DNA from 2 places in the Pseudomonas sp. DW-iso3 genome. Region 2 is predicted to be linked to the other one. Evidence: predicted binding sites of a transcription regulator. Region 2 holds the regulator's gene; the other holds the start of a gene.

Region 1 (4,489 bases), on a different contig from region 2:
GCGAGTTCGACGCCTCCAGCGCCTTGAATGACAGCGGCACCCTGCGCGGCCGCGTGGTGGGTTCCTACCGCGACGCCAACAGCTTTCGCAAAGGAGAAGAAAGCGACCACGGCCTGTTCTACGCCATCGGTGAAGCCGACCTCAGCGAAAACACCACTGCCACCCTAGGTTTTTCGCGCCAGGAAGACCAGACCAACTTCTTCTGGGGCGGCTTGCCCATCGGCACCGACGGCCATCACCTGAACCTGCCCCGCTCCACCAACCCCGGCTCCGATTGGGAAAACAAGAAGCTCACCATCGACACTGTATTCGGTGATATCGAACATCGCTTCGCCAATGACTGGAAACTCCACATCGCCGGCTCGTCGTCACAGTTGGATGGCGTGTTCACCGGCACCTACCAGTCGCGCTACCAGACCACGCTGGCGCGCACCGCCTACCAATCGCACCAGGACGACAAACAGTACGGCCTGGACACGTTCCTCAGTGGCCCGGTCGAAGCCTTCGGCCGCACCCATGAAGTGGTGGTGGGCACCAGCAAACGCGTCTATGACGCCACGTCCAAGGAATACAGCCCCTACGACACCAATTACCCGTTCAATGGGGCAAAACCGGACTTCGTGCGCAACGGCAAAGGCCACAACATCACCACCCAGGACGGCGTTTACCTGACCACCCGCCTGAACCTGGCCGACCCGCTCAAGGTGATCCTGGGTGCCCGCGTGGACTGGTACGACTACGATGACCGCCAGGGCGACGGCGACTACAAAGTCACCCGCAACCTCACGCGCTACGCCGGCGTGATCTACGACCTGAACGACCAATACTCCGTTTACGCGAGTTACACCGACATCTTCACACCACAGACAGACCGGGACTTTTCGGACAAACCACTTGAACCTATCGTCGGCGAAAACTACGAAGTCGGTATCAAGGGCGAGTACTTCAACGGCGCACTCAACGCCAGCCTCGCCGTGTTCCAGATCGACCAGAAAAACCGCGCTACCCTGCCCGAGAGCCAAGCGGGCTGCCCGATCATGACGTGCTATGAGGCGTCCGGTATGGTACGCAGCCAAGGTATCGACCTAGAACTGCAAGGCGCACTCACCGAAAACTGGCAAGTCGGCGGCGGGTTTACGTACACCCGTGCGCATTACATCAAGGACACTAACGCGTCCAACAACAACCAGCGTTTCGACACCGACACCCCGGAACGTTTGTTCAAGCTGACCACTTCCTATCGCTTCCAGGGCCCACTGGAAAAACTGCGCGTCGGAGGCAATGTCTACTGGCAGAGCCGCATGTACAACGATGTGGTACTCGCCAACAGCAATACCTATCGCCTGGAACAAGGCAGCTATGCCGTGGCAGACGTGATGGCCGGTTACCAGGTGAACAAGCACCTGGACCTGCAGCTGAACGTGAACAACATCTTCGACCGCACCTACTACTCGGCCATCGGCAACAGCCCGATCTGGGGTCCTAACGACACCTACGGTAACCCGCGCAGCTTTGGCGTCACGGCCAAATACAGCTTCTGACCATCGCCCGATAAGCGGCTACCCGTCCGGGTAGCCGCGCCTAAAGTCCCGCCTCCTGATGCCGATATACGGTTGGCATCACTGAATCCAATAAAAACCAAAAAAATATCTGATTCGCTCCACCCTGCCCCTCACTTTGATTCGGCCAGACCACATGGAGTAAGTGTGAATGCCCACTCGCACGCGTTTTTTCGAGCACTACCGCAAAGCCGACCGCATCATGCTGGCGCTGGTCTGGCTGATGTTCCTGTTCTCCCTGGGCCTGGCGTTCTGGCACGACACCTTGATGCAAGCCATCATTGTTGGCGGCAGTACCAGCGTGGTGCTCACACTGCTCTACCGTGCGATAGGCGGCAGCCGCGTGATGCGTTGCGCCCTCGGCGCAGGTTTGATGGTCATGGCGGCGCTGCACATTAACCAGGCGCAGGGCGTGATCGAATCGCACTTCGGGATCTTCGCGTTGCTGGCGGTGCTGACGTTTTATCGCGACTGGCTGCCGATCCTGGTCGCCGCCGCCACCATCGCCGTGCACCATGTGGTATTCCATGCCCTGCAACATCAAGGCTTTCCGGTGTTTGTGATGGAGCATCACGGCGGCTGGACCATGGTGTTCGTGCATGCCTTCTACGTGGTGATGGAGACCGTTGCCCTGCTGTACCTGGCCGTGCACAGCCAGGCCGAAGCGGTCGAGAGCCAGGAAATGCTCGAGAAGATGCTCTCCGTCACCACACAGATCTCGGCGCAAACCGCCCAGGGCGAAGGCAAGGTGCACATGTCCCTGGCCAATCGTTTCGATCACTTCTTGCAACAGATCACCCACCTGATAGACGGCGTTGCCCGCGACTCCCACGGCCTTGGTCAACTCGGCCAGGAACTGGCCAGCGCCAGCGGCACCCTGGAAAAAGGCGCGCGGCATCAATTGGCGGAAATCACCCAGATGACCGGTTCCATGCAGCGTATGGAAGACGCCATGGGCCACATCGCCGTGCATGTCGAACAGGCGGTGGATCACGCTGGCAAGGCCAGCCAACAGATTTTGCGTGGCCAGGAAAGTGTCGGCCGCGCCCAGCAGGAAATCACCCAGTTGGCCTCACGCCTCAACGGCACCCATGAAACGGTGCAAGGCCTGGCCGTACAGGCCGAGCAGATCGGCACCGTGCTCGATGTGATCAGCAGCATCGCCAACCAGACCAACCTGCTCGCCCTCAACGCAGCCATCGAAGCCGCCCGCGCCGGCGAGCAAGGCCGTGGCTTTGCCGTGGTCGCGGACGAAGTACGCAACCTGGCGCAGCGCACGGCAGTGTCCACCCAGGAAATCAAGACCATCATCGAGAGCCTGCAACACGGCAGCCGCCAGGCCGTGGAAGCCATGCACGACAGCCGCCAAGGCGTGGACCGCTGCGTGGAAGACAGCCAGGTCGCCGTCGATATGCTCCGCGCGGTGGGCAGCGACATCGCACAGATCGACGACCTGAACGGGCGAATCGTGACCACCACCCGCGAGCAGACCGAGGCGAACTTGGAGATTGTCGGGCGGTTGCAGTCGGTGCAGAGCATTGCGCAAAGCACCGCCAACGATGTGGAAACCCTGGCTCGCAGCAGTGAGCAGCTGCCGCCGATTGCGGTGCGGTTGGATGCGTTGGGCAGACGCTTCCATCAGTGAAACCTAAGGGGCGTCATGTACCGAAGTTGAACGCGATCGAGATCCGTGGCCGCGTTCCCTTAAAGCGTCGTACCGAGTGCATCAACCAGGATGGAAACATAATCAATGTCCCGCTACTGGCGACACAGGTGCTGCTGAACCCGGCCGTCAGGCAATCCTCGACCCGCATGCGCAAGGCGGGATTGTAGGTCGAGGCGACCATGATGTTTGCCAGTAGCCACAAACCATACCGGCATCAAAGGTTCAGCGATGTAAACCATTGTTAAAGTCTTAATCACAGTTGCGCACAGGCTCCTTGCCTCACCTGGCCCAATTCCTGCCTCCCCCCAATACCCGCAAGTCGCTGCTGACTACGCGGACGACTCTTTTGGGCCCCGCCGCCCAACAGCCTGCCCCGATAATCAGTCATCCCCATCGCTATCCCGAGGCCTTCCCCCATGACGAGCCCCTCCACCGAACAGGTCAGCCCCCAGACTCTGCGAAAGGTCATCATCGCCGCCGGCATCGGTAACTTTGTCGAGTGGTTTGACTTCGCCGTCTACGGCTTCCTCGCCACGACCATCGCCCAGCAGTTCTTCCCCAGCGGCGACGCCAGCGCGGCATTGCTCAAAACCTTCGCCGTGTTCGCCGTGGCGTTTGCCTTCCGGCCACTGGGCGGGATTTTCTTCGGCATGCTCGGCGACCGCATCGGCCGCAAGCGTACCCTGGCCATGACGATCCTGCTGATGGCCGGCGCCACTACCTTGATAGGCCTGCTGCCGACCTATGCCGCCATCGGCGTAGCGGCGCCGATCCTCTTGTCGCTGATTCGCTGCGCCCAAGGGTTCTCCGCCGGGGGCGAATACGCCGGGGCCTGTGCCTATCTGATGGAACACGCGCCCAGCGATAAGCGCGCCTGGTATGGCAGCTTCGTGCCGGTGTCGACGTTTTCCGCTTTCGCCGCCGCCGCGGTGGTGGCGTATGCACTGGAAGCGTCGTTGTCCGCCGAGGCCATGGGCAGTTGGGGCTGGCGCTTGCCGTTCCTGATCGCCGCGCCGCTCGGCCTGGTGGGGCTTTACCTGCGCTGGAAGCTGGACGAAACGCCCGCCTTCCAGGCCGTTAAGGAAGAACACACCGTCGCCCACTCCCCGCTCAAGGAAACCCTGCGCAACCATGGTGCGGCGATCTGCTGCCTGGGCGCTTTTGTGTCACTGACGGCGCTGTCGTTCTATATGTTCACCACGTATTTCGCGACGTATCTGCAGGTGGCAGGAGGCTTGAGTCGGGCGATGGCGTTGCTGGTGTC
Region 2 (4,489 bases):
AGATCAGGCCGTCGCCGGCCGGTGCTGCACTGGCCGCGGCAGGCGCTGCGGCCGTGGCGGCGACTTCCGGCAAGGCGTCGGCCACGAAGGTGCCCTTGCCGTGCAGTTGGTCGAGCAACGCTTCGAATTCGTCGTCGGTGATATCGGTGTTGGCATTGGCGGTCGGTGCTGCCGGCGCTTCCGACACAGCGGCAGGTGTCACGGCGTCGGCCGCGAACTGGCCTTTGCCATGCAACTGGTCAAGCAGGGATTCGAACTCAGCGTCAGTGATGTCTTCGCTGGTTGGCGCGGCAACAGCCGCAGCCGGTGCTTCTGCCTCGGCCTTCACGGCACTGAGGGAGTTAAGCAACTGCTCGAATTCGCTGTCGGTCACATCCGGCTCGGCCTCAGCCACTGGCTCGGGTGCTGCTTCTGCTACCGGCGCAGCCGACAGGTCGGCGGGCTCCGCATAACGTGCCAGCGCAGCCAACAGTTCCGGAGTGGCCGCGGTGATCGGGGCACGTTCGCGGACTTCGCTGAACATGCCGTTGACTGCATCCAGTGCTTCGAGAATCACGTCCATCAATTCCGAATCAACGTGACGCTCACCCTTGCGCAGGATGTCGAACACGTTCTCGGCAATGTGGCAGCATTCCACCAGCTCATGGAGCTGGAGGAAGCCGGCGCCCCCTTTTACAGTGTGAAAACCGCGAAAAATTGCATTGAGCAGGTTCGCATCATCTGGTCGGCTTTCCAGCTCGACCAGTTGCTCGGACAACTGCTCTAAAATTTCGCCGGCCTCTACAAGGAAATCCTGAAGGATTTCTTCATCGGCGCCGAAGCTCATGTGGGTGCTCCTTAGAAGCCTAAACTGGATAACAGGTCATCAACATCATCTTGACCCGATACAACGTCTTCACGTTTATCGGCATGAATCTGCGGACCTTCACCCTTGGCGAGATGTTTTTTTGGATCTTTTTCCGAGAGGATCGCTTCGCGGTCATGTTCAATGCCGGCAAAACGGTCAACCTGGCCTGCCATAAGCACCAATTTGAGCAAGTTGCTTTCCACTTCGGTGACCAACTGGGTCACACGCTTGATCACCTGACCGGTGAGGTCCTGGTAATCCTGGGCGAGCAGAATGTCGTTGAGGTTGCTGGAAACCGTGCGGTTTTCCTGCTCGCTGCGTGACAAGAACCCTTCGACCCGACGCGCCAACTCACGAAACTCTTCAGCGCCGACTTCGCGGCGCATGAAACGGCCCCAGTCGTTGCTCAGGGCCTGGGCTTCGTTGGCCATACCGTTGACCAGAGGCGTGGCGTTTTCCACCAGGTCCATGGTGCGGTTGGCCGCTGCCTCAGTCAGCCTGACCACATAGGACAGGCGTTCGGTGGCATCAGTGATCTGCGAGATTTCCTCAGCCTGGGGCATGTGTGGGTCAATCTGGAAATTGACGATCGCACTGTGCAGCTCGCGTGTGAGCTTGCCCACTTCCTGGTACAGGCCGCGATCACGGGTCTGGTTGAGCTCATGGATCAACTGCACCGCGTCGCCGAACTGACCTTTTTCAAGGCTTTCGACCAACTGGTGAGCATGCTTTTTCAGGGTCGACTCGAAGTCGGCCTGCGATGATTCTTTATGCTCCATAGCTCCCCCGTGGCAGCATCAATGACCGATGCGGTCGAAGATTTTTTCAATCTTCTCTTTCAAGGCCAATGCAGTGAATGGCTTGACCACGTAACCGTTTACCCCAGCTTGGGCGGCTTCGATGATCTGCTCACGCTTGGCTTCGGCGGTCACCATCAGCACAGGCAGGCCGCGCAGCTTTTCGTCAGCACGTACGTGGCGCAGCAAGTCGATACCGGTCATGCCCGGCATGTTCCAGTCCGTTACCAGAAAGTCGATGCTCCCGCTGTTGAGGATCGGAATCGCCGTAATGCCGTCATCCGCCTCGACCGTGTTAGTGAACCCAAGGTCACGCAACAGGTTTTTTATGATCCGCCGCATCGTTGAGAAGTCATCAACGATGAGGATTTTCATGTTCTTGTCCAATTCGACCTCCAAGCAGTCTTAAACGCGCCCAGCACCTGGACGCGCCATTTCAATCAACAGGCATTACACAAAAAGGACTGCCGGGGCACCACGGGTCGAAACCGCGAAGGCTGGTTGCCCTCGCGGTCTCGTCTGCAGTGTCCCCACACTGCCTGTCAGCGCGCTCGCCACTCTCCCAAACGCCCCCGCAAGCGGGCTGCGCACTGGCTGTGCAACTGGCTGACCCGCGACTCGCTGACCCCCAGGACCTCACCGATTTCCTTGAGGTTCAGCTCTTCGTCGTAGTACAACGCCAAGACCAGTCGCTCACGCTCCGGCAAATTGGCAATCGCGTCCGCCAACGCCCCCTGGAAACGCTCATCTTCCAGGTCACGCGATGGCTCCATATGAGCGCTCGCGCCGTCCTCGTGCAGCCCTTCGTGTTCGCCGTCCTGCAACAGGTCGTCGAAACTGAACAGGCGGCTGCCCAAGGTATCGTTCAAAATCCCGTAGTAATCGTCGAGACTCAATTGGAGTTCGGCCGCAACTTCGTGATCTTTAGCGTCGCGACCGGTTTTTGCTTCAATTGCGCGAATTGCGTCACTGACCATGCGCGTATTGCGATGCACCGAACGCGGCGCCCAGTCACCTTTACGCACCTCATCAAGCATCGCGCCACGGATACGGATCCCCGCATACGTCTCGAAACTCGCGCCCTTGCTCGCGTCGTATTTGGTCGACACTTCGAGCAGGCCGATCATGCCCGCCTGGATCAGGTCTTCGACCTGGACGCTGGCCGGCAGGCGTGCCAGCAGGTGGTAGGCAATGCGCTTGACCAAGGGCGCGTAGCGCTCGATCAACTCGCCCTGACTGTCACGGGCAGACCTCTTGTAAGCGTTGTAGCCAGTCGCTGTCATAGCACGGGTCCTGCGCTCGTCTGATGCACCAATCGCTCGACGAAAAACTCCAGATGCCCCCGTGGGTTGGCGGGCAACGGCCAGGTATCGACCTTCTGGGCAATAGCCTTGAACGCCAATGCGCACTTGGAACGAGGGAACGCTTCGTAGACTGCACGCTGCTTTTGCACAGCCTTGCGCACACACTCGTCGTAGGGCACTGCGCCGACGTATTGTAAGGCGACATCGAGGAAACGATCCGTGACCTTGGTCAACTTGGCGAACAGGTTGCGCCCTTCCTGCGGGCTCTGGGCCATGTTGGCCAAGACGCGGAAGCGGTTCATGCCGTAGTCACGGTTAAGCAGTTTGATCAGGGCGTAGGCGTCGGTGATCGAGGTGGGTTCGTCGCAGACCACCAGCAACACTTCCTGCGCGGCGCGCACGAAGCTGACCACGGACTCGCCGATCCCGGCGGCGGTGTCAATCACCAGCACGTCGAGGTTATCGCCGATATCACTGAACGCCTGGATGAGGCCGGCATGCTGCGCCGGGCTCAGGTGCACCATGCTCTGGGTGCCCGAGGCAGCCGGCACGATGCGGATGCCACCGGGGCCCTGCAGCAGCACATCGCGCAGCTCGCAGCGGCCCTCGATCACATCGGCAAGGGTATGTTTGGGCGTCAGCCCCAGCAGAACGTCGACGTTCGCCAGGCCCAGGTCAGCATCCAACAGCATGACGCGACGGCCAAGCTCTGCCAGGGCCAGGGACAAATTCACTGACACGTTAGTTTTCCCGACGCCACCTTTGCCGCCGGTCACCGCGATCACCTGTACGGGATGCATGCTGCCCATTTTATTTCTTTACCTTGTCTTGCTTAGACGCAGGCTACATGGCTTGGCCGCGTGAATCGCTTGCAGACCATCGATGTAGATACATTTCACGGTGTTCATCCTGCCCTCAACCGACCCGTTTTGCCGGGTTGTGATAAAGGTCGGCGAACATATCAGCCATCGCTTCCTCGCTAGGCTCTTCTTGCATTTGCACGCTGACTGCACGGCTGACCAACTGATGACGGCGCGGCAGATGCAGATCATCCGGGATCCGCGGCCCGTCGGTCAGGTAAGCGACCGGCAATTCATGACTGATGGCCAGGCTCAACACCTCGCCCAGGCTCGCGGTTTCGTCGAGCTTGGTGAGGATGCAACCGGCCAGGCCGCAGCGTTTGTAGCTGTGATACGCAGCGGTAAGAACCTGTTTCTGGCTGGTGGTTGCAAGCACCAAGTAGTTTTTCGATTTGATGCCACGTCCGGCCAGGCTTTCAAGCTGCATGCGCAATGCCGGGTCGCTGGCTTGCAAGCCGGCGGTATCGATCAATACCACGCGTTTGCGCAGCAGCGGGTCGAGGGCGTTAGCCAGGGACTGGCCCGGGTCGACGTGAGTCACCGATACATTGAGAATACGGCCCAGCGTCTTGAGCTGCTCCTGGGCACCAATACGGTAGCTGTCCATGCTCACCAGCGCGATATTCTGTGCGCCGTATTTGAGTACGTAACGGGCCGCCAGCTTGGCCAGGGTGGTGGTCT

The links. Region 2 encodes FliA, which starts transcription of late flagellar genes. Its sites were predicted from a motif close to CTAAAGTTTNNNNNNNNNNNGCCGNTAA; they were not measured.
Region 1: a site for FliA is predicted at 1,582-1,609, ahead of AC4PS7_RS06815 (methyl-accepting chemotaxis protein). Genes of this name have one in related genera too.

What each region holds. Positions count from the first base shown of each region.
Region 1 covers NZ_JBZXDZ010000002.1:240,095-244,583, reverse strand. Annotated here, with positions in the region: gene AC4PS7_RS06820 (TonB-dependent siderophore receptor) at 1-1,541, shown strand, start outside; gene AC4PS7_RS06815 (methyl-accepting chemotaxis protein) at 1,711-3,204, shown strand; partial or broken gene AC4PS7_RS06810 (putative 2OG-Fe(II) oxygenase) at 3,218-3,406, opposite strand; gene AC4PS7_RS06805 (MFS transporter) at 3,642-4,489, shown strand, end outside.
Region 2 covers NZ_JBZXDZ010000003.1:439,052-443,540, reverse strand. Annotated here, with positions in the region: gene AC4PS7_RS11170 (chemotaxis protein CheA) at 1-826, opposite strand, end outside; gene AC4PS7_RS11165 (protein phosphatase CheZ) at 838-1,626, opposite strand; gene AC4PS7_RS11160 (chemotaxis response regulator CheY) at 1,645-2,019, opposite strand; gene fliA (RNA polymerase sigma factor FliA) at 2,187-2,927, opposite strand; gene fleN (flagellar synthesis regulator FleN) at 2,924-3,757, opposite strand; gene flhF (flagellar biosynthesis GTPase FlhF) at 3,864-4,489, opposite strand, start outside.